DNA from 2 places in the Pseudoalteromonas sp. SR44-2 genome. Region 2 is predicted to be linked to the other one. Evidence: riboswitches for the same ligand, from Rfam matches in the RefSeq annotation. Region 2 holds a riboswitch; the other holds the start of a gene.

Region 1 (16,188 bases), on a different contig from region 2:
TACCATTGCCGGTAATTACCTGAAAAATACCTTTTACGTCTTGTGCTGCAGCAACACGTGCATCCACTTGTGCTTTTACTTTTTGTTGGCGCTGCTTGTGCTTATCGTTGTTTTGTTCAGTCATTATTGTGTCCTTCATAAATCGAGATAATTTGCTGTATGTTTAAATGCGTTTCGCACATGGTTGCTAATCGTTCTAACTGCTGCTCGCGATGAGTGGCAATACTAATTGGGTTAATTGAGGCGCTTGGTTTTACCCATTTTAAAATTTGCGATGTAGCATCGGCTTCATCAAATAAGCCATGTAAATAAGTGCCCGCAATGGCGTTATCATCGCTAATAAAGCCATCGAACATAAAACCATGTGGGTGGCTTTTATCAAAGGTTAAAAATGGCTTATTAAGCGCTGCACCTTGGCTAATCCCTGCATGTATTTCGTAACCACTACAGGGTGTTGATTGGTTATTTAAAAGCAGTGTAGCGGTTATTTTAGTTAATACTTTTTGTGTTGTTAGCGTGGTTTCAAAATCGCACAGAGCAAGCCCATTTACTTGCTTTAATGATGACTCAATACCCTCGGGATCGTTGAGCGTATTGCCCAGCATTTGCATGCCGCCACAAATGCCAAGTACTTTACCACCATAGCGTAAGTGGCGTTTAATTTGAGTGTCCCAGCCTTCATTTTTCAAAAAGGTTAAATCGCCCAGCACGTTTTTACTGCCTGGGAGAATTATCAGATCAACGTCTGGGATCGTTTGCGTATGGCGCACATAATTTATATTAATGTTTGGATGCAAACGCAGTGCATCAAAATCGGTGTGGTTACTAATGTGGGGAACAAGTAGCACTGCAATATTAATTGTGGCGTTGGTTACATTATTATCAATTGCGACGGCGTCTTCGGCATCAAGCGCAAGATCGTGCAAATAAGGTAATACGCCAAGTACGGGTTTGTTTGTGTATTCTTCAAGCCAATCAAGCCCGCCTTGCAGCAAACCTATATCGCCTCTAAAGCGGTTTATAACAAAGCCTTTTACGCGCGCCTGTTCTGACTCGCTTAACAACGCAAGCGTACCTACCAAATGTGCAAACACACCACCTTTATCAATATCGGCAATAATAATGACAGGGCAATCTACCTCTTCGGCGTAACCCATATTGGCAATATCGTTTTCACGCAGGTTTATTTCAGCAGGGCTCCCCGCTCCTTCAACAAGGAGTAATTCAAAGCGTTTAGCTAAGCGGTTATGTGAGGTAATTACTGCATCCATCGCTACTTTTTTATAGTCATGATATTTGCCAGCTTCCATATTACTAATGGCTTTTCCGTGAATAATCACTTGTGCGCCCGTGTCGCTATTAGGCTTAAGTAATATAGGATTAAAGTCTATTTCGGGCTCTACTTTAGCTGCTATTGCTTGCAAAGCTTGCGCACGACCAATTTCGCCGCCATCTTTTGTTACTGCGCTATTAAGTGCCATATTTTGTGGTTTAAAAGGCGCAACCTTTACCCCTCGCTTAGCAAACACCCTGCAAAGGGCAGCAACTAAAGTGCTTTTACCAGCATCTGATGTAGTGCCTTGCACCATTAAGGTTTTCATGGAATTACACCCTTCGCTTTCTAAAAAACAATAAACTTAGAAAGAACACGCTACCAATAGCTGCAGTAATAACACCTACAGGCAGTTCTTGGTTTTTCAGCAATGAGCGCGAAAGTACATCAACCCACACCATAAATGTACCGCCCACCAAGCTGGTTACCAGTAAGCCAGCGATGGTGCCTTGGGATATAAAAAAGCGCACAATATGCGGCACCATTAATCCGACAAACCCAATACCACCACACATAGCCACCAGCACAGCGGTAATTAATGAGCTTAAAACCAGCATAAGTATTCTAAAGCGCTGGACTCTAACACCTAATGTAATTGCGCTTTCATCGCCCAGTAACATAGCATTTAGCTGCCTTCTAAAGCTCAGCATTACAAACGTACACAATGTAATTACCAATAAAGGCAACCAAAGCGTAGCCCACTGCGCACGCGAAAAGCTGCCCAGTGTCCAAAATAAAATAGCGGCTACCGCCTGAGGGTCGCTCCAATAAAGCAACAAGCTGGTAAATGCACTAAATAAAAACGACAGAGCAACACCAGCTAATAACATTGATTCTACCTGTGCACTTTGCTGCCTACCTGCAATAAGTATTAATAAACTCATGGCGAGTAAGCTACCCAGCAATGCTGCTGCCGATAACATAAAACCTGCGCTAATACCTGCTAATGCCATAAGTAACACCACGCCAAATGAGGCACCCGACGATATACCAAATAAGTAAGGATCGGCTAAAGGGTTACGCGTTACCGTTTGTAAAATAAGCCCCGCAATTGCTAAGCCAGAGCCTGCTAAAAAGGCGAGTAATGTGCGTGGCATTCTTAGTTCAAAAATAATACGCGTATTAAAAGACGCATCATTTGAGAGCAAAAAACTATTAAGTACGTCTTGAAGTGAGGTCTCTGCTGCGCCAAAACTAAGTGCTGCAAATAAGCTAAATAAAGCAGCTGCAGCACTGATAAATAGCGCAAGTGATTGGCGAGTATTAACTGCGCTCATATTATTCGTAACCATAAAAGTAAGTGATATGAGGGATGCTATTTCCCGACTTCGATATTTGCGGGTGGTTATTTACTTGGGCGCAAACACCAAAAACGTCGCCTAGCATGTTTTCGGTTAATACCTCACTTGGCGTGCCTGTATGTGTAATTTCACCTTTTTTAATAACCACTAGTTCATCGCACATTGCAGAGGCTAGGTTTAAATCATGAAACGATGCAAACACCGTTACACCCAACGATTTAGCAAGTTCCATTACCTGTATTTGGTATTTAACATCTAAATGGCTAGTTGGTTCGTCCATTATTAACAGTTGAGGTTGCTGGACTATGGCGCGGGCTATCAAGGCACGTTGCTTTTCACCGCCTGAGAGCGATTCAAAGCTTTGATCGCTATGATCTGCCAACCCTACGGTATTGATAGCTTGAATAATTGTTTGTTTATCAATGTTAGTTATTGAGCTAAATACCGATTTATGAGGCGTTAGCCCAAGCGCAATAACATCAAATACGCTTAAGTTAAATTGCGACGGGGTTTCTTGAAGTACCACAGCGACTTGCTTTGCATAATTTTCACTTTTAAGTTGCCAAATATCGTGATTATTAAAAGTAATTTGCCCTGATGTTGGCCGGTTAAAACGGTATAAACAACGCAGCAAACTCGACTTACCCGCCCCATTTGGGCCAATTAAACCAACAAATTTACCTGGCGATATTTGCAAATTAATATCATTTAAAATGCTTTTATTGGCAATCCCCCACGAAACATTTTTAACGTTAAGTAAAGGCGTGTTTAGCGCTGATTTAGTGTGCAACAGTGAGTCCTTGGTAGGCGTGAACTCACTAACAATACAGCTAACAATAACTAGTGTATTAATAAAAAATGAGTAAACCCGCTCGTTAAAAAATTATACCAATCTATTTAGATATAGAACCTATTAAGCGATAAATTTAATTCGTTAAATTGTTCAAATATTTATGCTGATTGGTATTGCTCATTTGTATCTGACTTAAAGCGTTGTACTAATTACAGTTACGGGAATAGTTGAGGACTCGCACCTCATTCCAAATGAAGCTCTATTATGGGCGGCTAAGTAAATAATTTAAAGCAAAAAAACCGCACTCAAAAGAGCGCGGTTAAAAAGGGAGTGTTTAAACTAATTTAGCGAATAGTTAAAACTTGTATTCCATACCTAAGCCTACGTAGTCTTGGTCAACGTTGTTGTCCATATCGAAGCTTGAGTAAAAGCCAAATACTTTAATGTTTTTATTTAATTTGTGATCAAGACCAACTGATATTGCTGACTTATCGTCGCTGTCGTCAAAATCCATGTCTTGGTATTGCACTTTAAATGTGTTGTTACCCATGCTGTAAGCTGCATTTAATAGGTAACCATCCGCTTCTGCGCTGCCGTCAACTTTTTCTTGTGTTTGGTACATTGCACCTAACTTAAATTTTTCAACTTTACCTTGGATTGATGCACGTACTACATCGTAGCCATTTACTTCACTATCGGCTGCGATAGAGGCGTATACTGCGCTCTTTTTAAGTGCCACGTCGCCGTAAGTAACCGCCATTGAGTAACCGTTATCAGCGTCTACATCATCTTCAGCTACAAAAGTAGCAAGTACTTTAAAACCTTCGTATGAGTTTGATGAATAACTAACAGTATTCCCTAAACGGTTTTCACCTTTAAATACATTTTTAATATCGCCTTCAAGGTCGTTAAACAAGTCTAACTTACCTTGAGATTGTTTAAGCGCAGTATCGTTACGACCAATAACCACTTGGCCAAACGCACCTTTTAAACCAACGTATTGGTTACGCGCAGAAATATTGTCGTCGTTATCGCCTTTTGAATCAGCATCAGACACATCAACTTGAAACTCAAACTTATATACCGCTTCTAAACTATCATTTATTTTTTCAGAACCTTTAACACCAAGACGAGATGCATTACTTTTTATCTCAGTAAAAGATCCTTCGCCGTCATCAGATGATTGCACTGTTACATTCGCTTTACCGTAAATGTCTACATCGGCAAGTGCATTGAAAGATAAACCACTTAATAGTGCTAAGCATAAGCTCGATTTTACAAATTTCATGTTATTTCCTTGGATAATCACAAAAGACTAATTTTTAAAACTGCTGCATTTTGTCACCGCTAAATGACAGTAATATTACAACGGAAATATTAATGTCTTTTTTTATTAATAAAAATGCATTAAATTTGAAATCAAAATAACATGAAAGCCTAATAAACGGCCGAACTTACTTACTTTTCTTTAATGACAAGCTTGGGGTCATTTGCGATAGTAAATTAACTAAGGTTTCTATTAACTCTTTTTGCTCGTTGTCTCTGTGATACGCTATAAACACGTCTCGCGAGGTATTTTCTACATCTTTAACATGAAACAGTTCACCTTTTTCTAAATGCCCTTCTACCAATACTTGAGGTATAAATGCACTGCCGCCACATTGCAGTATTAAATCAAGTGCAATACGTCCTGTGCTGGTTCTAAAATAAGGCGGTGTTTTACCGGTAAACTGACGCGCATGCCAAAGTGAGAAAGTAGTTCCCCAATCAACATATACATACTGATTATCAAAAAAGTTTTCGTTCGTTGCAGTGTCGTATCCGCTTACGGGAATGATTGGCAACTCACAGATTCGCTCTACCACTAGCTCGTCTACTTTTGGTGGATCAAACAATATTGCCAAATCAAGCGTGCGTTCTAATAACAGCCGAGTGCTTTCTTGTTGAGCTTTAACTTCTGCGACTAATGACACGCCCGGCATCGCCGATACAATATTTGTTATACCAAACTGTAAAAAAGCATCCCAAATATTAGGCGTTCCTGCTAAGCTAATTTGCTTATGCATATTATCGGCAAGCGCAACATCCACTTTGGCGCGTTGCATGCCCGTAATAATCATTTGTGCATGGGGTAATAAGCGCTCGCCAGGTGCTGTAAGTTGAATGTTATTACGCTGGCGAATAAACAAATTAACACCAAGCCCTTGCTCTAATTGGCGAATTCTAAAGCTCACTGCAGACTGCGTAATATAAAGGTTTTCGGCCGCTTTACCAAAGTGACGCGTACGCACTACCTCAACGAATGTTTTTAATAAATCGATATCCAATTTTTTATCCTCACGATAAAAATAATTTGTTTAATAAATTGCCAAACTTGCATCATACTTCAGCTAATTACTAAGGTATGAGGATAAAGCTATGAGCAATAACATTTCATTACTACGCCAAGCATTTGTTAGCCAACGTCAATTTTATGATGATCAAAACTTTCCACGAGGCTTTAGCCGCAGCGGAAACTTCACCTTATTAGAAGCCAGCATACTTGAACAACACGGAGTTGTTTTAAAAGGCTTATACAGTAAAACAATTGAGCCGCAAAACGAACACCAAGAACAGTTTGTAGCAGTCGTAACTGGCTCACAAGAACCTACCAACCCAATCGAACGAGCTTGGGTAAAATACTTAAAACTAACGACCTGCAAAACTAAGTTTCATACTTTATTTGGCCGTTCAAAAATGTCGAGCCCGGCGCCGATTAGCCAAGAGTATTATTCAGAAGCGGATAATCTGTAAGTATTTAAGTTATTTGCTTTTTTGCGTTTTAACAGTTACAACTTGTATAAGCAAATATTTTTGCAAAATATATATAGGGTTGTTCCGTGACGCGAAAAATACTAATAGTTGAAGATACACCTGCCATGGCGCGAGTGCAAAAGCACATCGCGCTTAAGGCTGGTTATGAAGTTGATATAGCTGAGTCATTAGCGCAAACAAAAGAGCTTATAAGTAAAAATAGCTATTTTTGCGCTGTAGTTGACTTCATATTACCTGATGCCCCATTAGGTGAGGCAATACCTTGTACTATTAATGCAGACATTCCAACTATTGTAATGACGGGCAATATTGATAAAAAAACTCGCGACACTGTAGAAAAATACCCAATCATCGATTACATCATTAAAGAAAATAAACAAGCTTATCAGTACCTCGAAAAACAGTTACAGCGCCTGCCTCGCAACGAAAATGTAAAAGTACTCGTTGTTGACGACTCTAAATCGACCCGACGATACATTTGTAGTTTGTTAGTGCGCCATAAGTATCAAATTATTGAAGCGCAAGACGGACAAGAAGCGTTAAACCTGCTTGAAGCTTCACCTGATATTTCAGTTATTATTACTGATAATGAAATGCCCAATATGAATGGCGATGAACTATGTAGCGAGATTCGCCGCTTATATAGCAATGATGAAAAAGCTATTATTGGTATCTCGGGTTCTGACTCTGTAGGGCTTTCTAGTTTATTTTTAAAAAATGGCGCAAACGATTATTTGCACAAACCTTTTAATAGCGAAGAGTTTTACTGCAGGCTTAGTCAAAACGTCGATATGTTAGACCTTATAGCCACCATAAGACGACAAGCCAACACGGATTATTTAACTAATTTACCAAATCGTCGTTACTTTTTTGAAGAAGCTGAAAAATCATTAAAGCAAATAAAACATACTAAAGGTGACGGTGCTTTAGCTATGCTTGATATTGATCACTTTAAATCAATTAACGATACATACGGACACGATGTTGGCGACGAAGTATTAAAAGGGCTCTCTATTTGCTTCAGTAAATACTTTAAAAAGCACTTAGTAGCGCGCTTAGGTGGTGAAGAGTTTGCAGTTTATTTTATAGATGCAGATAAACAAGAAGCCCTTAAACGCCTTGAAGGCTTTAGGTATTTTATAGAAATGAATAGCCAAGAGTTTAGTAAAGCTAAAATAAAATTCACCATTTCTATTGGCTTTGCAAACGGGCCTGTTTATCAAATTGATGAACTTTTAAAACAGGCCGACTTAAAGCTTTACGACGCTAAAGAATCTGGTCGTAATAAAATAGTTAGTTAACCATTTTATTAGTTAATTATACTTCTGCGGCTGTAATAGCCGCTTTTTTACGTTTGCGTGATTGATGGTAAGAGTCCCAACTAAAAATAGCCAGTGCACTCCAAATACATGCAAATGTTACTACACGCTCTGCATCAAACACTTCACCATAAAACACCACAGCTAGTATAAACATTAAGCTTGGCCCAATGTATTGAAAAAAGCCAAGTGTAGTATATTGCAAACGCTTAGCTGCACCGGTAAAACACAGCAGTGGTAATGTAGTTACAATACCTGCACTAATCAGTAGTACATTAGTATGCCAATCATTAGCTGGCAGGCTTGATGTTGCTGTAGGCACCATTAACCACCAATAAATAAGTGCGACAGGCAGTAATATAAGTGCTTCGAGTAAAATGCCAGGCAAGGCTTCAACCGGTAACTTTTTACGTAATAAACCATAAAGTGCAAATGATATAGCCAGTGAAAAGGCAACTACCGGAAACGAGCCAAAACTAATTAGCTGCAGCACTACACCGCTAAAGGCAAGGGCTACTGCTACGCCTTGGAACTTACGCAGGCGTTCGCCTAAAAAAAGCATACCCAGTAATACATTTAAAAGAGGATTTATGTAATAGCCCAAGCTTGCATCAAGCATGTGGTTATTATTTATAGCCCATATAAATAAACCCCAATTAAACCCAAGCAGTGCAGAGGTGATAACAAGCATAAGCAAAAGCTTAGGTTGAACGATAATGCGTTTAATTTTACCCCAATACCGTAAAACACTTACTACCAATACTAAAAACACAACCGACCAAATAACCCGATGCATTAAAATTTCAAAAGCAGAAACATGCTGAATCAACTTAAAGTATATTGGCGCAAGGCCCCACATTAAAAAAGCAAGACAAGCAAAAATAGCACCTTTACGCTGCTCAGTATCAATCGACATAATACACACTTAGTGATTTAAAAGGCCGCTAGTTTACTTGCCATACGCGTTTTATCCAACTAAATACGTGCCGGTTCCAAAAGCAATTTGAACAGACTGTTCGTTATGTAATTCCATTCTGCATACACATACTTTATTACCTGAACGAATAAGTGTTGCGCTGGCAGTAAAGCTCTCTCCTTTACCAGGGCGCAAATAATCAGTACGTAAGTCGATAGTCCCAAGCGTGGCTAATTTTGTTTGCACGCTTGTAATATCTAAATCGGTGAGTTTATCAATTACACTTGCTGCAGCGAGCATACCGCCTACATTATCAAGTACGGCTGAAATAACACCACCATGGAGTATTTTTTGCGCAGGATTACCAATGAGTACATCCTGCCACGGGAACGTAATTTTGGCCTGTTCAGGGCTTAACGACTCAACCGATATTTTTAAAAACTGGTTAAACGGCATGCCATTCACAAATAACGCACCTACTTGTTCAATTAACATTTCTTTATTCATTATTATTCTCTATGTCAAAACAGGTAAGATGAGTAAAACATACATAGTGTAAAACTACGAGACTCCACTTAAATAATTTATCAAGTAACTCAGCTAAAGACATCTCACTAAAAAACCACTAAAATACCCGCCAATGAATACATCAACTCCACCTTCTAGCACCCTTGTGCGTAAACCCGAAACTGTCCTCAAACAAGTGTTTGGCTACAGTGAATTTCGCGACGGTCAAAAAGCAGTTATTGATGCCGCTATTAACGGCCAAGATTCGCTTGTATTACTTCCTACTGGCGGCGGAAAATCGGTGTGCTACCAAATCCCTGCTTTAGTACTCGAAGGCGTAACTATTGTTATATCTCCGCTTATATCGCTAATGCAAGATCAGGTAACGCAACTGCAAGCTCTTGGGGTAAAAGCCGCTTACGTTAATAACAGCTTAGCACGAGAAGAACAGCAATTGGTGTATCAACAGCTTCATCAGGGGCAAATTAAGCTCTTATATGTGGCGCCTGAAAAAGTATTACAACACGAATTTTTAGAGCGTTTATCGCATTTAAATGTGAGTTTATTTGCCATTGACGAAGCGCACTGTGTGTCGCATTGGGGTCATGACTTTAGACCTCATTACTTTCGCTTAAACGAATTAAAGCAACGTTTTGCACATGTCCCAATGATGGCATTAACCGCCACCGCCGATAAAGCCACACGGTTTGATATAGTTGAGCAATTAAAACTACAACAGCCTTATATTCATACTGGCAGCTTTGATCGCCCCAATATTCGTTACACCATAGAAGAAAAATTTAAACCTATGGTGCAATTGCTTCGCTACCTAAAGGAGCAAAAAAGCCAAAGCGGTATTATTTATTGCACCAGCCGTAAACGCGTAGACGACATTGCTGAAAAGCTTGCAGATGCAGGACTAAACGCTGCCGCTTATCATGCTGGTATGAGTAACGAGCAACGTCAATTTGTACAAACCGGGTTTGCCCGTGACGATATACAAATAGTGGTCGCAACCGTTGCTTTTGGCATGGGCATAAACAAGCCTAATGTGCGTTTTGTGCTGCATTACGATATTCCAAAAAGTATAGAGTCGTACTATCAAGAAACAGGTCGAGCTGGGCGAGATGGACTTGCCGCAGAAGCTATAATGTATTTTGACCCAGCAGATATTGGTCGCGTAAGGCGCTTTTTTGAAGACATAGACGACGAGCAACGCCGCCGCGTAGAAGAACAACGCTTTAACGCAATGGCAAGCTTTGCCGAAGCGCAAACATGTCGTCGTCAAATATTACTTAACTACTTTAGTGAATATCAACGCGAACCTTGTGGCAACTGCGATATTTGCTTAAATCCGCCAAAAAGCTTTGATGGTACGTTAGTCGCCCAGCAAGCACTTTCGTGTGTGTACAGAGCGGGACAACGTTTTGGACTTGGTTATATTGTTGAATTACTTCGCGGTGCAAACACGAGCCGCATCCGCGATAATAATCATCATGAGTTAAGTACCTACGGCATAGGTAAAGATAAAAGCAGTGAGTTTTGGCTCAGTATTTTACGCCAACTTATTCATCAAGGCTTACTTAGCCAAGATATAACACAAGGTGCGTCACTTAGATTAACAGAAGCCGCGCGTGTAATTTTAAAAGGTGAATACGCACTGCAATTAGCCGAGCCACGCCTGCAAGCCAAACACGTTTATCAAGATAAGTTAGCGCAATTTAATTACGACAAAAAACTCTTTGCTCGCCTGCGCGCACTTCGTAAAGAACTTGCTGATGCCGACGATGTGCCACCTTACGTAGTATTTAATGATAAAACGTTAGCCGAAATGGCGCAGCTTATGCCAACAAACGACAGTGAGTTTTTAAAGGTCTCAGGTGTTGGTTTTACTAAGTTAAATAAATACGGCGGCGAATTTTTAACGGCAATTCGACATTACCTAGCTACTAATTAAGAGCATTATGACCCAAATAGAATATGACCATACACACAAATGTATTTTGATTAATCCCATTGAGCTACCAAACGATGAAGACTTTGAGCTGTGGAGTACATTATTTTTACACTCAGACGAAGTAACACTCAACGAATATTCTGCAGGCGCTGATCGCCATCAAGTTCGCTTTACCTATAATCATCAAACCTTTAATTTAAACTATGAGCATTACAGCCAAAGCATCTGGATTAATGCCGAAGGTCATGAAGCTGAACACTTACTCGCCGCTTTAGCATTTTATTTAAGCTAGCTTTTAATGCCTAGCGCATAGGTCGCTGCAAACCAGCTGGCTATTAACAAAAGTGAATATGGGTAACAATTAATTAATTTCAAAATCCATACCTTTTACTTACATTATAATAACAATGATGTAAGCTGATATTACGATAGTCATTTGCTACGTAGCAGTAAGAGGTTTAATGGTGAGCAAGAAATGGATAGCACAATGTTGTATTAGTTTAACGGTTTTAAGCTTTTATGTGCCTAAAACGTTCGCACAACAATCTTCAATGAAAACTGATAACTGCCTTGTAGAACAGACAGATTTAAGCACAAATAAAAACCTACGCCGAGAAGTTCAAGACAAAACAACCCTCACGCACAGTAATAGTAACGCTAAAATAGCCTCAATAAAGCTCAAGCAACTTAATGTATTTAATACTGAGCTTGAAGAGGAAAATAATGCTTTATTCCGTTTTGCTAATCGCGCTCACATTCAAACAGAGCCCGATGTCATTAATAACCTTTTATTATTCTCCCCAAGTGACAAGTACGACGCTAAAAAGCTCGCAGAATCTGAGCGTTTACTTCGTAAAGAAAGCTACTTATATGATGCACAAATTAGTGCTACCGAAAACTGCGACGGCGACGTTAATGTAGAAGTGGTTACCCGTGATTTATGGACACTTTTACCTGAAGTGAACTTTAGTCGAAGCGGTGGAGAAAACAAATCGAGTATAGGCTTTAGAGAATCTAACCTGCTTGGGTGGGGTAAGCGCCTTTCTTTTTCGCGCACCACTGACAGCGATCGCAGCGGTTACTTATTTGTTTACGACGATCCGAATATTTTATCTACTCGCTACCGAGGCCGTTTAGAATACGCCGATAACAGCGACGGCAAGCGCCATTTGCTTGAGCTAACCTATCCATTTTACGCAATTGACACCCCCTTTAGTTACGGTATTTTAAGCTATTCTGAGCAGAGCGAAGAGTCACTATATAAACGCGGCGAAGAGTTTAGCGAATTTGATCAAACTACCGATTTAAACCGTGTATTTATAGGACACTCTAAAGCGCTTAATAATAATTGGACCCAGCGACTAACGTTAGGCTATACCGATGAGCAACATACCTTTGAAGCTATAGACACTACATTTGCACCACTTGCCGATGACAGAAGCTTAAGTTATCCCTTTATAAGCGGCCATTGGTTTGAAGATAACTACATAAAAGTACGCAATTTTGACAGTATATCTCGCACTGAGGATTTAAATTTAGGTTGGAATATTAAAAGCTTAATTGGCTATTCAGATGAGTCCTTAAGTAATGACGACAGCCGCGCGGTGTATTCTTTTAACTTTAAAAAAGCCCACTTTACTAACGATAATACCTTATGGCGTTTTAGTGCTGATATTGATGGCTATTGGAATAAAGAACAGAAAAAACTCGAAAACTTTATGGCCACCAGCCAAGTACAATATTATTTAAATACCAGTGAAGACCAATCTTGGTATGTTAAAGCCCGCGTGCAATACGCCAAAAACCTGACTGCTGATCAACAGCTTACTTTAGGTGGCGAAACAGGCCTGCGTGGTTACCCGATGGATTATCAACATGGCGATCGCAGCTTTTTAGTAAATCTAGAAAAGCGCTATTACTGGGAGTACGATTTACTACAACTATTTAAAGTGGGTGGCGCAGCTTTTGTAGATGTAGGCAGAGCATGGTTTAACGATGAAGATAACGGTGAAAATGCACATGTATTGAAAAATGTAGGCGTTGGTCTGCGTTTGGCACCGAGTCGCGCAAACTCAGGAACCATGATCCACATTGATATTGCCGCCCCTGTTGATAGCTACGACGATGTAGACTCAGTCCAGTGGCTAGTAAGCGTTAAAAACACTTTTTAAATAATACAAACACGTTAAACTAATACCAATTGCATTAAATTGTTATGAAAGTTCAGGACCTAATGTGGAAATAATAGAAGTTTTAGAATTGTTTGCATCACAATATAAGTTGGTTGTAACTATAATCGCTATTTTGGTTTTCCCTCTTCTATTAAAAATAACCAAAAAACTACTCGAAAAAGCGATTAAAGGCAAAGTAGATTTGCACCGAAAATACCGTGCAGAGCTTTTACTAAAAATTATACTCGCCTTTGTAGTACTGTGTTTGGTTTTAGTATTTTGGGGTATAGAGCTGCGTGGTTTATTGGTTTTAGGCTCTTCTTTATTTGCCATGTTAGGGGTAGCACTTTTTGCCGCTTGGTCATTATTGAGTAACCTCACCGCATTTTTACTGATGTTTATTCAAAACGATTGCCGCGTTGGTTATTGGGTACGAATTATTGATGGTGCGAATCATGTTGAAGGGCGCATTGTTGAAATGGGCTTAATGAATGTAGTACTTGAACATGTTGATGGGCACCGTGTAATTTACCCTAACAATTTATTTGTGACCCGTCCTGTCATGGTTTTAAATAAAGAACCAAAGCCAACGAAAACCCCTGTTATAAAGCGTATTATTGGTCCTAAAAAAACATAGTTTAAAAAATCATATTCATAAAAAACCGCAGTAGGCAAAATACCTACTGCGGTTTTTTAATGCTTAGCTAAACAGAATTTAGTTTAGCTATTAGTTATTTAGCTCAGCTGTTTTAAGCTCGTCATCTAAATCATTTATCTCATCAATAAAGTTCTCTAGTTGCTGTTCTACTAAACTATTGTCGTTTGCAAAGTAAGCAAGGTGGAATACCGCATCACCTTCATTTACCAATGGCATCGTTTGCTGACCAATAACAATACCGCCTTTAGGCGCTAAAAGCTCAAGCTCAGAATCCCCTAGAGGACTACTTATATATGCAAGCACTTGCCCTTTAGTTACATGCTCCCCTAGTGATACTTGTGCACGCACAATGCCATCAACCTCTGCACGTATCCAACTAGTAGAACCTGCAATAATAGGATCTGGTAACTTTTTAGGGCGCTTGCCACGGACCATTTTTAAATGGCGCATAACATAATCAACGCCCTGCACACCTGCCGCAATAGCGATAGGGTCAAAGCGTAGCGCTTCGCCTGCTTCATAAGTAATAACAGGTATACCTAAGTTTGCGGCTTCACTGCGTAATGAACCATTACGAAGGGATGCATTTATAACCGCCGGCGTACCAAATGCTTTAGCCATTTCAGCGGTTGCTTCATCTTCTAGATTAGCGCGAATTTGCGGTAAATTAGTACGATGAATAGCGCCAGTATGCAAATCAATAATATGAGTACAATGTACTGCCACTTGATTAAAAAACATATAAGCCATACGCCCAGCTAATGAACCACGTTCAGAACCTGGGAAGCTGCGATTCATATCGCGTCTATCTGGTAAATAACGCGATTTGTGAATAAAGCCAAACACATTCACAATAGGCACAGCGATTATTGTTCCGCGCAGTTGGCTTGGATCTATTTTAGCAAGTAACTGACGCACAACTTCTACGCCATTTAGCTCATCACCATGAATAGCCGCACACACCATAAGCACAGGGCCTTCCATTACACCGTTAACCACTTCAATAGGAATATTAAGTGGTGAATGGGTGTAAAGCTTAGCTGCTTCTAAGGCAAGCGTTTTACGCTCGCCTACGCCTACATTTTCTCCTAATAAGGAAAAAGGACGGTTAATTTTAACCTTTGCCACGTGTTGCTGTTCCTTTACTTGAGGCATTTTTTTCGATGAAATCAATTACCATACCTGCAATATCTTTGCCTGTTGCTATTTCAATGCCCTCTAAACCCGGTGATGAGTTAACTTCCATCACAAGTGGCCCACGAGATGAGCGAAGTAAATCAACTCCCGCTACATTTAAGCCCATTGATTTAGCCGCTGCTACTGCCGTTTTACGTTCCTCTGGAGTAATGCGAACTAATGTAGCGCTACCACCACGGTGAAGGTTAGAGCGGAACTCACCTTCTTGTGCTTGGCGCTTCATTGCTGCGATTACTTTGTCGCCTAGTACAAAACAACGTATGTCTGCACCACCCGCTTCTTTAATATATTCTTGAACCATAATATTGGCTTTTAAGCCCATAAACGCTTCAATAACACTTTCAGCTGCTTTGCGTGTTTCAGCAAGTACAACACCAATGCCTTGTGTGCCTTCAAGTAATTTAATTACAACAGGTGCACCGCCTACCATTTCTAGTAAGTCTTTTACGTCATCGGGTTTGCTGGCAAAACCTGTTACTGGCATACCAACGCCTTTGCGCGAAAGTAACTGAAGTGAACGTAATTTATCGCGCGAACGAGAAATAGCGACTGATTCGTTTACAGGATAAACACCCATCATTTCAAACTGACGAAGTACCGAACAGCCATAAAATGTAACCGATGCACCAATACGCGGGACAATTGCGTCAAATTCTTTTAAGTTTTCACCGCGATAGTGAATTTCTGGTTGCTCAGAGTTGATATTCATATAACAACGCAATGCATCAATCACTTTAACTTCGTGGCCGCGTGCTTCTGCTGCCTCAATTAAGCGACGTGTTGAATATAGCTTTCTGTTACGAGATAAAATACCGATTTTCATAGTTAAACCTTACGACCTAATAGTTGAGATAAAGCCGGGTCAACGACTATACGATTTTCCATGGCTGTACGCCCTAATAACATTCTAAACTTCATTGTTGCACGGCTTGTTAAAGTAAGCTCGATAGGCCAGCTATGCTCGCCTGCATGTAATGTAGTTTCTATAAAGTAGCGTAGCTCTTTTTGCCCACTTGAGCTGGTTACATACTTCATTTTTTTAACTTTTGCATTGCAAGTGACTTGCGTTTGTTCATCATCTTGCAGTGGTTGGGCCGTAAATTTAACCCATTTTTCTGAGTCAACTTCGTATTCTTCAATGTTAATTGCATGAATACATGAAGTGCGAGCGCCAGTATCAATTTTTGCTTTTATCTCGTTAATACCAAGCTCAGGTAAACTT
Region 2 (16,188 bases):
GTAAATTATTTATAGCCCCTTATAAAAGGGGCACTACAGGGTTTGGAGAGATTTCATGGCATTATGGGGCGGACGTTTTTCTACGGGTCCAGATGAGGCGTTTAAGCAATTTAACGACTCTCTTCCCTTTGACTACCAGTTAGCAGAGCAAGATATTATTGGCTCTGTGGCATGGGCTGGTGCACTTGAACAGGTAAATGTACTTTCAAGTGATGAGCATACAAAATTAGTTGCTGCATTAAATGAGCTACTTGAAGAAGTTAAAGCTGATCCACAATCAGTTGCTACTTCAGGTGCAGAAGACATTCATTCACATGTTGAAGCTGCTCTAATTGAAAAAGTAGGTGATTTAGCTAAAAAATTACATACAGGCCGAAGCCGTAATGACCAAGTTGCCACCGATTTTAGACTATGGTGCCGTGATACAGCCGATCATTTACTAGATGCCATTGCACAGCTAAAAGGCGAGTTTGTAGCGCTTGCAGAGCGAGAGCTTGGCACAATATTACCTGGTTACACGCATTTACAGCGCGCACAACCAGTATTGTTTAGCCACTGGTGTATGGCGTATGTAGAAATGCTAGAGCGCGATGAAAGCCGCCTGCAAGATGCTAAAGCGCGTATGAATTTTTGCCCATTAGGCAGTGGTGCATTAGCAGGTACAGCTTATCCGATTGATCGCCAAGCATTAGCCCACGGATTAGGTTTTACAGCGGCTACAAAAAATAGCCTTGATGGCGTATCTGATCGTGACTTCGTGTTAGATCTTTTAAGTTGTGCGTCTATTTCGATGATTCACTTATCTCGTATGTCTGAAGATCTGATTTTTTATAATTCGGGTGAAGCCGGATTTATAGAGCTTGCTGATAACGTAACGTCAGGCTCATCGCTCATGCCTCAGAAAAAAAATCCTGATGCACTCGAGCTTATTCGCGGTAAAACCGGACGTGTATTTGGTGCATTTAGCGCTATGATGATGACGTTAAAAGCGCTGCCACTTGCATACAATAAAGATATGCAAGAAGACAAAGAAGGCCTGTTTGACGCTATGCCAACATGGCTTGCATGTATTCATATGGCGCAAGCGTGTATTAAAGGCGTAAAAGTAAATGGTGATAAAACGTTAGCAGCGGCAAAAGGCGGCCACGCTAATGCCACCGAACTTGCTGATTACTTAGTTGCTAAAGGTGTGCCATTCAGAGAAGGGCATCACATTGTGGGTGTACTTGTACAGCTTGCGATTAGCGAAGGTAAAACGCTTGAGGAGCTATCACTTGAGCAGTACAAATCAGTAAACACTGTATTTGAAGATGACGTTTACCCAGTACTTGAAATTGATGCGTGTATAAAAGCGCGTCAAGCGCTTGGCGGGACGTCTATTGAGCAAGTAACTAATGCTGTTAAAGAAGCCAAAAAAAAACAGCAAATAACGGTACGTGATGCAAATTTAGATGATGTAGAGGCAATTGCCACACTTATACAGCACTGGGCAACGGTAGGCGAAAACCTGCCTCGTGCAAAAAGCGATATGGTGCACTCTATTAACGAGTTTGCAGTTACTGAAATAAATGGAAAAGTGTCGGGTTGTGCATCGTTATACATTTACGATACCGGCCTTGCTGAAATACGCTCATTGGGTATAGACCCAAAAAGTAAAGTGACGGGGCAAGGTAGACAGCTTGTAGAGCACCTACTTGCTAAAGCCAAAAAATTGGCACTTAACCGAGTTATTGTATTGACCCGTGTCCCCGATTTTTTTGAACAACAACGTTTTACTTTTTGTAGCAAAGACTCTTTGCCTGAAAAAGTAATGAAAGATTGTGAACTTTGCCTTCGTAAAGAAAATTGTGACGAAGTAGCAATGGAATATATTTTGAAGCTAAGTACACGTGCGGAGATCCCGTGTAAATACGTAGCTTAAACTCCCTGGATACAAAAAACGTACGGTTATCCCTGTGCGTTTTTTTATATTTGCAGTAAACTGGTCGGAGTTGTTTAGTTTGATTATATTTTTTGAGTGAATTTTAATGCGTCAAAAAAAGTTGGCACATTGGTTGCTTTGTATAAGATAGATAGCAAAATAGCTATCACTGCTTAAAACAGGTGATGCATTTATCTACATAATAATGTGGTTAAAAGTTGCACCAAATATAATTAAAACTTTTACAAGGATCAATCACATGCAAGTTTCAGCTAATAGCCAATTACAAATGCAAGCATACAACAAAACACAACAATTAAAGCCTGCAATGGAACAAACTGCTAGCCCTAAAACCCTGCAATCTGATACAGTGAGTATCTCTCAAGAGGCTATGAGTGCTGCGAGTACTGATTTACAGCGTGGTGGTTCATTACTTTCTGGTGGGACTGGTTCTCGCCCAAAATAGTTATATAGGTATTCGATGTTTTTATTTGAGCTGTTTGGTCTTTTTTCACTATCAGCCTTGGTTATGTGGGCTTTTTTGATGGCATTCTTTTTTAACATTTTTGTTTATAGTTTAGGTGTTAAAAGAAATACGACTTTACTAATCAGCTCATTTATTATGATGGTTTCTTATTCTGCAACTGATTATCTTTATACCTGGATATCATATTACAATACAACTTATTTTGATTGGGCTATACATGATGCTATTACTATTGCTAGTTTAATAATTGCTTATAGTGTAGTAAAGCGTTCTAGTACTTCTCTCTTATATTTAGTTACAGGTCTTTCCATAAATATGATTCTTGTGTTATTTATGCATTTAGATGTTTATATTTATGGTAATCAAGAGCCTTGGATTCTATGGGATATTTATCTTTATAGTGTAAATGTAATAGACTTAACAATGGTTGTCGCGTTAATTGTTGATAGAGACTTTCTCGGTCTTCATAAATTAAAAAATAAAACTCTCAACTACTTCAAGTCAAACGATATCCATAAAGTAACCTAGTTTAAAATGTACGTTACTGAAGCCCTAATGGATTATGTAGAAGCTTTCTCTCAATGGGGCTTTTTAATGGCCTTCTTATACTGCTTAGCATCCAGTATAAATAAAGAGAATAAATCTCCTGTCTATTTATCTGCGCTTATGCTCTGCTCATATATTTCTAGTGGTTACATAAACTTATTAGAAAGTTTATATTTAAATTGGGCGCTCTACGATTTTATTACAATTTTAGCTCTGTTTATTTTAAAGTATCTTAAAGTACTCAAATGTTCGAAAGCTTTTGATTTTATCATTATTTCGCTTACAACAAACGCTGTACTCACCCTCATAATGCATTATGACCTATACGTTCTATATAATATTGAGCCTTGGTGGTATTGGAGTTTTTATTCGATAGGGGTTAACTCTATAGATACTCTAATGATGCTTTCATTAGTACTCAATAGGAACATTATACAGATGCTACATTTAAAAGCCTTCAAATTAAACTTAAAAAAGTCGTAAAAATGAGTGAACTTTTGGTTAGTCCAACAGTGTCATTGTACATAGGTGCCTTTGTACAATGGGGATTCCTTATGGCCTTTTTGTACTCCCTTGCTCATTCGATTAATAAGCCTAATAAAGAAAGAGTGTATTTGTCTTTGGTTATGAGTGTTTCATATTCGTTTAGTATATTTACAAATATGGATACGGTAACTTGTCTAGATTTTTTGTTTTCCGATATTTTAACTCTCCTAGTTATAATTTCCCTTAGGCGGCTCTGGCATGATGGTATTACCTATCTATATATTATCACTGGTTTAGCTATAAACTCAGCTCTACACTTTCTCATGCATTACAACATCTATATATCAAATAATACAAGCTACTGGTGGCTTTGGAATGCTTACACGATAGGGGTCAACGCTGCGGATTATATAATGGTAGCTATATTTTTTATAAACAAAGATTTTTTATACTTGATGAAATTTAGAAATGGTTTGATTACTAGTTTGAAAAGGACAGTTGATGGCTGACCTACTCTGGAGTCTTGTCGATTTAGGCGATAATATAGGGCTATTATTTACTTGGTTCTTTTTAATTTCATTTTTATATAATCTATCGGCAAGTATAAATAAGGCAGATAAAAGCCAGCTACAGTTATCATTCATTATGCTGGTTTCTTATACTTCAAGTCTTTTTATGGATCCTCGAACTTCGACTCCTCACTTAAATTACTTTTATTTTGATTTTGCTACCATAGGTACGTTATTACTTTGGCGAGCTGTATGTAAAAATCCTGTCCCCATTGCTTTTGTCTATGTAATTGTTGGTCTATTTATTAATGCGTGTCTATTCCTGGGTATGCATTACGACATTGTAATCGTTGGTACTCTTTACTATTGGTGGTTTTGGACAATTTACACATTCGTGATGTATTTTGTCGACTTTACAATGGCATTGGTATTAATCATCAATAAGGATGTTTTAGGCTTAAACAAGCTTTTAAGGTGTTTTAGAAGGTTAAGTTTAGATCGCTGAGGCAGTAAAGCTCAACTTAAAAGAAGAGTGATTTTGTGCATTTTTTTATGTTGCCGTTATATGTTAAGCGGTACAATAACGGTTTATATAGTGTTGGGATGAGATGATTGAGCTACTTTTAAATACAAATATCTCTTTTTATATAGGTGCTTTTGTACAGTGGGGCTTTTTGATGGCTTTTCTATATTCTTTAGTAAGCTCTATAAATAACGCAGATAAAAGCATTGTTTGGCTATCTTTCATCATGGCACTTTCTTACTCTTCTAGTATTTTTATTGATATGGATTCGATAACTTACTTCGATTTTTTCTTATTCGATAGTATTACTCTATTTGTTATTATTTTATCTGGTTTTTTTATAAAAATTAGCGGTGTATACATTTATTTATTATTTGGTTTAGGTATAAACACTTTATTATTTTTTGCAATGTATATAGATAATGATGTTATGCACCATTATGAATTTTGGTGGTTCTGGTGGGTGTACATAGTAGGTATAAATTTTACAGATTTGACCATGGTTTTAGTTTTCTTTATAGGTAAAGATGTTTTAAAACTTGCTTGGTTAGAAGGAAAGCTAAATAAAGTGTTTAATAAAAGGGCCTATTAGTAATGGATTTCAGTGCTAACAGGCCTTATTTATTATTAACTGGCACCACAGCCCAATTTAGTTTTTAGCGCTTTGACAATTACAGGGTCTACAAACTCGCTTACATCACCATTGTGACGTGCTACTTCTTTAACAAGCGTTGATGAAATAAATGAATTTCGCTCTGCGGGTGTTAAAAATACACTTTCTAAATCAGGATTCAGGCGGCGGTTCATGTTAGCTAATTGAAATTCATAGTCAAAATCAGATACAGCCCTAATACCACGAATAAGCACATTAGCATTGTGATCGCGCGCAAGGTCAGCCAATAAGCCAGAAAAACCAATGACCTTAACATTATCTAAGTGACTTAAAATAGAGTTTGCAAGTTCAACACGTTCTTCAAGGTTAAAACAGGGTTTTTTACTTGGGTTGTTCGCAACCGCAACTAATACAGTATCAAACATTTTAGCTGCACGTTGAATAAGATCTGTATGACCATTGGTTAGTGGATCAAAGGTGCCCGGGTAAATTGCAATAACTTTCATAATGTTCACTATTTATGATTTTAGCGCTAGTTTAACAGTGTTTATGCCACAAAGCAGCCTAGCTAATAAAGCATATAAACACTTACTTTCTTTGAACAGGTCAGTCCAAGGTTTGAGTGTTTTAATGATTCATATTTGTTTATACTGTTTACCTCTTTTGAGTGTAATGTAGCCTATAGATAATTTGAGTATTAGCATATGAATACCAAGGATAAAATAATACACACCAGTATTTTGTTGTTTAACGAAAATGGTGAGCGTGCAATAACGACAAATCATATTGCATCAAACTTAGGGATGAGCCCGGGTAATCTTTATTATCATTTTAAAAATAAAGAAGACATTATCCGTCATATTTTTGCGCTGTATCGCGATCATTTAAATACTCACTTTAAACCTATTAATAAAGATGATGATGCATTTAATCATTTAACGGCTTATTTAGATTCGTTATTTGAATTGATGTGGCGTTACCATTTTTTTTACGACAATCTTGGCGATATACTCGCCAGAGACACTGAGCTAAAACAAGCTTACATTGATTTTCAGTTGGAGTTATTAGAGCAAGTTCGTAAAATTATTCTAGGTCTTCGCGATAGTGAAATGATTGCTATTGATGAGCAAGATGTGATTGATTTGGCCCATACACTAAAGTTGACTGTTAGCTTTTGGACGCCTTATATTAAGGCTCGTAGGCCAAGCGGTACCCTTGCTGAGCAAGATATATATCATGGTATTTTAAAAGTACTTACATTATTTAGAGCGTACAGTACCGATAAAAGCATTGATAAAATGAACCTGCTACGCGAAAAATACACCGAATTAGCACAACAGGCCCCAACTGTTGTTTAGCCGTTGCCTTTTGGCTGTTTCCTAGACGCTGAATTTTTTGCTATAATCGCGCGCCAAATGCCTGGGAGCGCGAATTCCCGCAGTCTAAGAGTGAACTATGCTTAAATTTATCGTCAAACTACATCCTGAAATAGCCATCAAAAGCCGTTCGGTCCGTAAACGCTTTACTAAAGTGTTAGAAAATAACATTAAAATTGTATTGCGACGTCTTGACGAAAAAGTACAAGTAAGAAATAACTGGGATAATATTTCAGTTGTTACAAAGCTTGAAGATGCACAAGTTCGCCTTGATTTTATCGACAGCCTTAAACGCATACCTGGTATCGTTCAGTTTATTGAAGTAACTGAAACGCAATTTGAAACTCTCGATGATATCTATCAAAAAACAATAGCGTTAGTGGGTCACACAATTGTGGGTAAAACTTTTTGTGTGCGTGCTAAGCGTATAGGCCAACACGACTTTACCTCGACTGATTTAGAGCGTTATGTTGGTGGTGGGCTAAATCAACATATTGAAGGCGCAAGCGTTAAGCTTAGCCGTCCAGAAGTAACAATACGCTTAGAAGTAAAAGACGATAAAGCTTACATTGTTTCGCAAACGCATTTTGGTATGGCGGGCTTTCCACTACCAACGCAAGAAGACGTGCTTTCGCTTATGTCGGGTGGTTTTGACTCTGGCGTAGCAAGTTACCAAATGATTCGTAAAGGCGCACGTACGCACTTTTTATTCTTTAATCTAGGTGGCGCAGCGCACGAGATTGGTGTTAAGCAAGCGAGCTATTTTTTATGGAAAAAATACAGCTCAACACATAAAGTGAAATTTATAACAGTTGATTTTGAACCTGTTGTTGCTGAAATTCTAGAAAACGTTGAAAACAGCCAAATGGGTGTTGTACTTAAACGTATGATGATGCGAGCAGGAAGTGTAGTGGCTGAAAAGTTAAACATTCAGGCGCTTGTCACAGGTGAAAGTATTGGCCAAGTATCTAGTCAAACATTAGCAAACTTAAGCGTGATTGACCGCGTTACTGAAACGCTTATTTTACGCCCGCTAATTCAAAATGATAAACAAGAAATTATTAATCTTGCTCGCCAAATTGGTACAGCTGAAATGGCTGAAACGATGCCTGAATATTGTGGTGTTATTTCTAAAAAACCGACAGTTAAAGCCAAAATTGAAGTAATAGAAGCCGAAGAAGAAAAGTTCGATTTTGATGTGCTAGATACCGTAGTAAATAACGCGCGCATAATGGATGTACGCGATATTGACGTAGAAGCAAAGCAAGAGCTAAAAGAGGCTGAGTCGGTTGCTGATTTACCTGCAGGCTCTGTAGTTATTGATATTCGCTCACCTGAAGAAGAAGAAGCTGCACCGCTTGCAATCGATGGTGTTGAGGTGGTGCATTTACCATTCTTCCGTTTGGCTACTAAGTTTGGTGATTTACCAAAAGACACTGACTACTATTTATATTGTGACAGAGGCGTAATGAGCCAACTACAGGCACTTATGCTGCACGAACAGGGCTTCGAAACTGTAAAAGTTTATCGCCCGTAAAGTTAAAAGCTTATATAAGCGTGGTTTATACCACGCTTTTTTTTGCCTGAATTTTGACTAACAACTCATCGTTGTAAGGCGTTGGAATACTGTGAAGTTTACCTTGTTGGCTAATATAGCCACATATAGCTGATATTTCGGTTTCTCTATTGTGAGCTATATCTTGCTGCATTGATGAGTAATTATTTGCGGTTAATTCCATTATTTTATAAGCGGTATTGAGAGCTTTAATTAATGGAATATTAAGCCCTTGAGCCTTTGCAATATTACACGCTTCAGTGAGTGCATTAAAAATTATTGTATTGTACTTAGGTGCACGTAATTCACCATTTTTTACATTACTTAAAGCGCTTAATGGGTTAATGGCAATATTGACGAGTAGCTTTTCAAAACGAAGCTGCTGAATGTTATTAGTAAACTTTAGGTTGGGTATTACTTTAAAAATATCAGCTATTGGCGCGCTATTTTGAAGTGCAAGCTCATTACAGCCACCAATAACGCTTTGTCCTTCACCTGTGTGTTGCACAATATATTGGTTTGATTTAAAGCCCGCTATGCTTGTCGTTAAAAAGTAGAGTGCTTGATGAGTGTTTAGCTGGTTATTTATCTCATCAACGTTGCCCATTCCATTATGCGAAAGTACAACAGAGCAATGTGTCGGTAAAAATGGCTTTATTTGAGAAAACGCATCAAGCACTTGAAAAGCTTTAACGGTAAATAAAATTACATCAAATTCAGTTGCTTTATCTAGCTGATTTAATGAAATAAATTGTGCGTCAATTTTTTTTGATGCACCCTTAGCTCTGCTGTAAAAGCGGGTGTTTGTTGGGGTTTTACGAGTTAAAACACTGACATTATGCGATGCGCTCAAAAAGTGGCTCAGCAATAAGCCAATAGCGCCATCGCCAACGATTAAAATATTAGCCATGTGGGTTCTTTTTTCGAGATGTAAAAATTACTCTAAGCAAAAAGTAGCTTGCAGCACCTGCAAAATCAGCAAAAAAATCACCAAGTGATGCTTGCCTATAAGGAAGTGCGTCTTGCATTATTTCTATCGAGGCGCCATAGCCTGCTAATAAGAGTATTTGAGCATATAAAGGAAGCTTAAAAGCCTTGTCCATTATTATGGCTAATATAAAAAAAATCCCAAAATGGGCAACTTTATCAACATGAGGAAATAAATTTACAACGCCACCTTTTATTTCTTTGGCAAATAAAAAGGTGAAAGCCACTATGCTGATTAAAAAAACTGCTTGATAAACACGCCTTGTCACGACAAATCCTAAAATCGCTTAAAAAAGAGGCGCAAGTATATCAAACTAATTTAGTATCGCACCTGAACAAGATGCAGAAAAATGTAAAGATTTATAATTTTAGCGTTATAATTGCCACATAAAATTAAGATTAAATAGTTAGGAGTATACTAATGCCTTCATTTGATATTGTATCTGAAGTAGAAATGAACGAAGCTAAAAATGCGGTTGATAACGCAAACCGTGAACTAGAGACTCGCTTTGATTTTAGAGGCGTTGATGCATCTATTGAGCTAAACGATAAAACAATTAAGCTTAAAGCAGAAGCTGACTCTCAAGTTATGCAGTTGTTCGATATTTTAGCGGGAAAAATTTCAAAGCGCGGTATGGATGTAGCTAGTTTAGAACTTCAAGATATTAGCCGTGCAGGAAAAAATGTATTTCGTAACGTTGGGTTAAAGCAAGGTATCGAAAAAGACATGGCCAAAAAAGTGGTTAAAGCCATTAAAGATTCAAAAGTTAAAGTACAAGCCGCTATTCAAGGCGAAGAAGTGCGTGTGACAGGTAAAAAGCGTGACGATCTTCAAGAAGCAATGCAGGTAGTACGCAGTGCCGATTTAGGTCAGCCTTTTCAGTTTAAAAACTTTCGCGACTAATTTATAAACTGTTTTTAATAAAAGAGCTTTAATTTGTCTGTATTTGCAGACAGATTAAAGCTACTTAATTTTTTACAACTTTCCCTCCTTATCCTCTCGTAGTTCTGCATGTATTAATCCATTTTTTGATATTTAAGCTATTATATTTAATTGAATATAATAAAAATTTCACTCTAGAAGGTATTAAAATGAGACCCCATCAATTATTTCTGTTATTTGTTTTGCTTATATTTACCAAGCCAAGCTTATCAAAGCCAGTTGATATTGATGTATTGGTCGAAGATGGCTACTTTCCGATTATTAACGCGCAAAAAAAAGCAGGGCTTTGCTCCTGAGTTTATTAATATTTTAAACGACGCACAGGAGGAATTTAACTTTATACTTATTTCTTTACCTGTAAAAAGGCTTACTTTGTCTGTTGAAAAAAAATAACTTCGACGTTTTATTTTTAATGGCAATGCAATGGTTGCCAAAAACAACGCAGAAAAATATTGAAAAAACTGAATTTTATACCATCACCAAAAACGAGCTTTATACACTCAAAGAGAATGCATCAGAACAAACTTATTTTGACAATCTGGACAAATTAACCAAAGTTGGGGTTTTAGGGTACTCGTATCAATTTGCAGGATTTAATACAAATGCCGAATACTTGAGAGAAGAGCACCAGGTAAGCCTAACAATTGATGAATCAATGTAGTTAAAATGCTGCTATTAAGGCGCGCTGAAGTCGGGGTTTTAAACAGCATTGCTTATCAGTATTTTAAAAGGCAGAATATCTTAAATATGGATTTACTATTTAAGAGTGACATACCAGATGCAGTGTATGAAACACATTTTTTGATTAACTCACAATCAAATAAAATATCTAGTCACAAAATGGATGAAATATTAAATTTACCTACTACACAAATGCAACTTCAGAAGCTACTTGATAAGTACGGTATTCCTTCAAGCTATAATAATACAGCACTGAACTGAAATAGCTTTTAGCTATATAGACGTCCATTGACATTTGTAAACAAAATGCTCACAATGACGGCATATTTTCAAGGTGCTTGCTAGCCACTTCATGTAATGATTTTTTTAGCAGGATAATCGGGAAGTTGGTGCGTTTTCATGATGACTACAAGCCCAACACTGCCCCCGCAACGGTAGAGTATTGCATGTTTTTATGTGCTTACTGAGTCCGGAGACCGGCCTTGATGCAATCTTACTTACTTAAATCTTTGCGGTGGGCAAAGGTAGGGGATCTCATGTTAAACAAAACAACTCTAGGCGTTGCAATTTCTGCTGCGCTTTCATTTTCTGTGTCTGGTGCAGAGCAATCAATTGAAAAAATAACCGTTACAGCTAATAAGTTTGAGCAATCAATTAACGACGTTTTAGCGAGTGTAAATGTTATTGAACGTGCTGAAATAGAAGCTAGTAACGTACGCGATTTACCTACACTTTTAAGCACGCGAGTGGGTTTTCAAGTTAATCCAAACGGTGGTTTTGGTCAAAATACAGGTGTGTCACTTCGTGGTACGGGCTCTGGCGATACGTTGATTTTAATTGACGGTGTACGTACAGGCTCAGCAACACTTGGTCAAAAAGCATTAAATAATGTCCCTTTAAATAGTATTGAACGCATAGAAATTATTAAAGGCTCTCGCGCGGCTGTTTATGGATCTGATGCACTCGCTGGTGTTATTAATATTATTACGCGTGAGTCAGATAACTTATCCCTAAGCGCTACATTTGGTTCTGACTCTTATCAAAATTATCAAGTTGCAGGCTCTGTAAAATCAGATGATATAACAGCAGCATTTAACGCAGGCTTTGAAAAAACAGATAACTTTGATGTACTGCAAGGCGTAGCACCTGATGAAGATGGCTATGAAAATAAAAACCTTGGTTTTAAAGTTAACTACACCGATGCACATTACGGCGACTTTAAGTTATTAGGCCAATACAGTGAAGGCTATGCAGATTACGACAGTCGCTTTAGCCCAGCAGGCAGTACGATTGAACGAGATGATTTTAAAAACTATCAACTTTCTGCAGGTTGGAGTAAAAACTACACTAACCAAACGCATAGTATTGATTTAGCGCTTTCAACAGATGATTCAGATAACACTTATGTTGATTTTTCAGTTGGGCCAACAACAAGTACATTTATAACTAAACGCACACAAATTGATTATAACGGCCAGTACCTGTTATCCAATGAACTTAACATTAGTGGTGGTGTTAATTGGTACAACGATGATGTGTCGCATAGTTCGCAACTATTTGTTGAAGACAGCCGCGATGTACTTGCTGTGTTTGTAGGTGCTTACTACGATGCAGATAAAGTACTGGCTAATTTAACTGTTCGCCAAGATGATGACGAGCAATTTGGCGATGAAACAACGTATACCGCCGCTGCAGGTTATCATTTATCTGAAGATGCAACATTTCGTATAAGCCAAAGTACTGGCTTTAAAGCTCCTACATTTAACGATTTATATTATCCACTTTATGGTAACCCTGATTTACAACCTGAAAAATCAGTAAACCGTGAGTTAGGTTTGAGTGTGGATTTTGATATCGCGCAAGTTGATATTGCAATATTTAGAAACAATATAGAAGATAAGATTGATTACGATGCAAACTTTGCATTGGCTAATATCGATGAAGCACGCTACGAAGGGGTTGAATTTAGCTTATCTCAGCAGTTTTTTGGTTTTGATAGCAACCTTAACTTTGCTTACTTAAGCGCTGAAGACGAAGAAACGGGCGCAGAGTTGCGTAATGTTGCTAAACGTACTTTTAACTGGGAACTTGCAAAACAGTTTGGTGCTTTTGACGCAAGCTTAGACATGCAATACCGTAGCGACCGACAAGGTGCTGTGACGCGCTTAGGCTCTTATACACTCTGGAACCTAGCGGGTAATTATCAAGTAAATGAACATATTGAAGTTTCACTTCGTGTAGAAAACTTATTTGATAAAGAATATAACGCTGTTGATTCAAACACTGATTTTACAACGGGTGAAGTGTATTACTACAACACGCCAGAGCGTCGCTTTTTTGCAGGCGCAAGCTACCAGTTTTAACGGTATTTATTAATATTAAAAAGCCCGACTTATGTCGGGCTTTTTAATGTTTAGCTAAGTTTAACTAATCAATTTAACTGCTCAAATTAGCTAGTCAGCTAAGAACTCTTTAAATACGGTTTCAAACTTGTGTAACTTAGGTGCTATTAAAATACTACAGTAACCCTGCTGTGGGTTTTCGTTATAGTAATCTTGGTGATAATGCTCTGCTGGGTAATACGTAGTAGCAGGGCTGACTTCTGTCACAATTGGCTCAGCGACATGGCTTTGCAGTTGAGCTATCACTTCGTTGGTTTGCTTAAGTTGAGCTTCATCGTGATAGTAAACCACACTTCTATATTGTGTGCCTATATCGTTACCTTGGCGATTCAATTGTGTTGCATCATGCAGTGTGAAAAACATTGCTAGCAGTGTTTCAAAGCTAACTACAGTCGCGTCAAATTCAATTTTAACAACCTCAGCGTGACCGGTTGTGCCTGAGCATACAGAATCATATGTTGGGTTATTTGTTTCACCGCCGGTGTAGCCAGAGCTTACGGTTAGTACGCCATTTACACGTCTAAATGCAGCATCTATACACCAAAAACAGCCGCCACCAAATGTTGCTACTTGCGTTGTTGAGCTCATAAGTATTCCTAAAATGTATATGGGGTTTAAAGGCGAGCATAAATTGTATGCGCCGCAACAACAAGGTTACGGCGCAATTAAGAGGCTAGATCTCTTCGAAAGGTTTTTCAGCGGCTTGTTTGTCTAATTTTTGCTGTAAAAATTCAGGTGATTGAGTGTTACGTGCAAGTGCATAATATGCAGCAGGTACAACAAAAAGAGTTAGTAGGGTCGATACAATAACCCCAGTAAACACGACTACACCTATCACCATACGGCTTTCAGCGCCCGGACCTGAAGCAAGTACTAAAGGTACCGAACTCATAACCGTAGTCAGCGAGGTCATAATAATAGGGCGCAAACGCTGAGTTGCTGCTTGCAAAATAGCTTCACTAAATTCAACGCCTTTATCGCGCAGTTGGTTAGTAAATTCTACAATCAAAATACCGTTTTTAGCACTTAACCCTATGAGCATGACAATACCTATTTGGCTGTAAATATTTAAGGTAAGTCCTGTAGCCCAAAGTCCGAACATAGCGCCCATTAAACCAAGTGGTACGGTAAGCATAATGACGAACGGATGCATAAAGCTTTCAAACTGCGCTGCCAGTACTAAAAAGGTAACAGTGAGTGCAAGTATAAATACGTAGGTCATCGCTGATGCGCCTTCGTAATAAAGTTGCGATTCGCCTTTGTAATCTACGGCGCCATCTATATCGTTTTCTTGCGCGGCTACTTCGTTTAAAAAGTTAAGCGCTTGCTCAAGCGTATAACCGTCGGCTAAGTTGGCGCTTAATGTAATTGCGCGCATACGGTTGTATCGGTTTAAGCGCGATGCGGTTGCTTCTTCTTTTAAGCTGATAAGGCTATCAAGTGGGACTAGTTCACCGCTTCGTGATTTAAGATATATATTTGAAATGTCAGTAGGGTTAGTAAAGTCTTCTTTAGTCCCTTTTAAAATTACATCGTATTCTTCACCACGGTCAATAAAGGTTGTAACACGGCGCTGGCCAAGCATTGTTTCAAGTGTACGGCCTACATCAGATACAGAAACGCCTAAATCAGCGGCCTTGTTTTTATCTATGCTGACTAAAAACTGCGGGAAGGTTTCTTTATAATCATGATCGATTCTTACTAAACCTGGGTTTTGTTCAGCACGCTTAATTATACGGTCACGCCAATCGGCAAGTTGTGCATAATCATTACCTTGCAATACAAACTCAATAGGGCGAGATGAACCACCACCGCCAATACCACGGCGCATAATGGCAAATGCACGAACATCGGTAACTTCTTGCATTTTACCGCTTATTTCGTCCATTACTTCCCATGTTGAGCGTTTGCGCTTATCCCAATCGGCCATACCAACAATAGCAACACCGCCGCTGCCACCCCAGCCAGGTACTCGAACAAGTACGCGACTTAGCTCACCTGCTTGCGAGTAAGGCATTAAGCGTTCTTCAATTTTAGCCATATTAGCGGCGTTATTTTCGTAACTTGCGCCCTCAGGGCCGCTCATCATAATAAAGAACGTGCCACGGTCTTCTTTTGGCGTTAGCTCAGAGGGAACTTGTAAAAACAACGAGTAACTTACAAAGCCCGCTAATAATAAGCTCACCATTAAGCCCCATTTACGGGTTATGTTAGTGGAGAGCGAATTACGGTAACTTACTTCAATTTTAGTAAACTGGCGGTCCATCCATTGGCTAAATTTATTTGGTTTGTCTGATACTTTAAGTACTTTAGAACACAGGGCTGGTGCAAGAGTAAGCGCTGTAACACTTGAGAAAAATACGGCAGCACTCACCGCCATTGCAAACTCAGTAAATAATGCCCCTATACGGCCATCCATAAACACCAATGGCACAAACACCGATATTAGTACAAGCGTGGTTGCTACTATGGCAAAACCAACTTCACGCGCACCTCTATATGCAGCTAGTAATGGCGGCTCACCCAGTTCAATACGACGGTGAATGTTTTCAAGCATTACAATGGCATCATCTACTACTAAACCAATAGCCAGTACTAAGGCAAGTAAAGTTAGTAAGTTGATTGAGTAGCCCATTGCTAATAAAAACATAAAGCTACCAACAAGTGCGACCGGTACGGTAACCGCAGGAATAAGCGTTGCTCGTATATTGCCTAAAAACAAAAATATAACGAGTACGACTAAACCCATAGAGATGGCAAGTGTGCTGTAAACTTCACTAATTGATTCTTTAATAAATACAGACGAATCGTAGCTGTCTTGAATTGTTGTGCCTTCAGGTAGGTTACGTTTGATTTTTTCAAGTTCGCTGCGTGCGTTATCTACTACGGTAAGCGTGTTTGCTTTAGCTTGTTTTACAATTCCTAGGCCAATCATGTTGCGCCCGTTACCACGAAATAAGCTTTCGTCATCGGCAGCTTCTAATTTTACGTCGGCAACTTCACCTAAACGCACTAAATAACCTTCTTCACCACGTTTAATAACAAGGTTTTTAAAATCGCGCTGATCTTTATAACTTCGTGCGGTACGCACGGTAAAGTCGCGATCTATTGATTCTATTTCGCCGGCAGGTAATTCAACGTTTTCTGTACGCAGTGTAT

What was found. A riboswitch is a leader RNA that binds a small molecule or an ion and turns the genes downstream of it on or off. The one in region 2 is predicted to bind cobalamin.
Region 1: another riboswitch for cobalamin. It lies ahead of H5115_RS16225 (ABC transporter ATP-binding protein); the one in region 2 lies ahead of H5115_RS03910 (TonB-dependent receptor domain-containing protein).

The regions. Positions count from the first base shown of each region.
Region 1 is NZ_JACJDW010000031.1:11,821-28,008, forward strand. Features, by position in the region: gene cobO (cob(I)yrinic acid a,c-diamide adenosyltransferase) at 1-124, opposite strand, end outside; gene H5115_RS16215 (cobyric acid synthase) at 117-1,601, opposite strand; gene H5115_RS16220 (iron ABC transporter permease) at 1,606-2,610, opposite strand; gene H5115_RS16225 (ABC transporter ATP-binding protein) at 2,612-3,424, opposite strand; cobalamin riboswitch at 3,588-3,712, opposite strand; gene H5115_RS16230 (porin) at 3,783-4,715, opposite strand; gene H5115_RS16235 (LysR family transcriptional regulator) at 4,882-5,754, opposite strand; gene H5115_RS16240 (DUF413 domain-containing protein) at 5,846-6,220, shown strand; gene H5115_RS16245 (response regulator) at 6,307-7,542, shown strand; gene rarD (EamA family transporter RarD) at 7,559-8,476, opposite strand; gene H5115_RS16255 (thioesterase family protein) at 8,528-8,983, opposite strand; gene recQ (DNA helicase RecQ) at 9,117-10,940, shown strand; gene H5115_RS16265 (DUF3630 family protein) at 10,948-11,232, shown strand; gene H5115_RS16270 (BamA/TamA family outer membrane protein) at 11,402-13,111, shown strand; gene H5115_RS16275 (mechanosensitive ion channel domain-containing protein) at 13,176-13,748, shown strand; gene H5115_RS16280 (succinylglutamate desuccinylase/aspartoacylase family protein) at 13,839-14,897, opposite strand; gene rimK (30S ribosomal protein S6--L-glutamate ligase) at 14,884-15,789, opposite strand; gene H5115_RS16290 (ATP-dependent zinc protease) at 15,792-16,188, opposite strand, start outside.
Region 2 is NZ_JACJDW010000004.1:105,123-121,310, forward strand. Features, by position in the region: gene H5115_RS03845 (argininosuccinate synthase) at 1-4, shown strand, start outside; gene argH (argininosuccinate lyase) at 56-1,921, shown strand; gene H5115_RS03855 (hypothetical protein) at 2,181-2,387, shown strand; gene H5115_RS03860 (hypothetical protein) at 2,403-2,936, shown strand; gene H5115_RS03865 (hypothetical protein) at 3,942-4,454, shown strand; gene H5115_RS03870 (hypothetical protein) at 4,558-5,064, shown strand; gene coaD (pantetheine-phosphate adenylyltransferase) at 5,100-5,591, opposite strand; gene H5115_RS03880 (TetR/AcrR family transcriptional regulator) at 5,790-6,443, shown strand; gene thiI (tRNA uracil 4-sulfurtransferase ThiI) at 6,541-7,998, shown strand; gene H5115_RS03890 (ketopantoate reductase family protein) at 8,024-8,926, opposite strand; gene H5115_RS03895 (VanZ family protein) at 8,919-9,272, opposite strand; gene H5115_RS03900 (YajQ family cyclic di-GMP-binding protein) at 9,425-9,907, shown strand; gene H5115_RS20155 (hypothetical protein) at 10,096-10,242, shown strand; gene H5115_RS20160 (hypothetical protein) at 10,326-10,607, shown strand; cobalamin riboswitch at 10,943-11,127, shown strand; gene H5115_RS03910 (TonB-dependent receptor domain-containing protein) at 11,164-12,990, shown strand; gene msrA (peptide-methionine (S)-S-oxide reductase MsrA) at 13,081-13,617, opposite strand; gene H5115_RS03920 (efflux RND transporter permease subunit) at 13,703-16,188, opposite strand, start outside.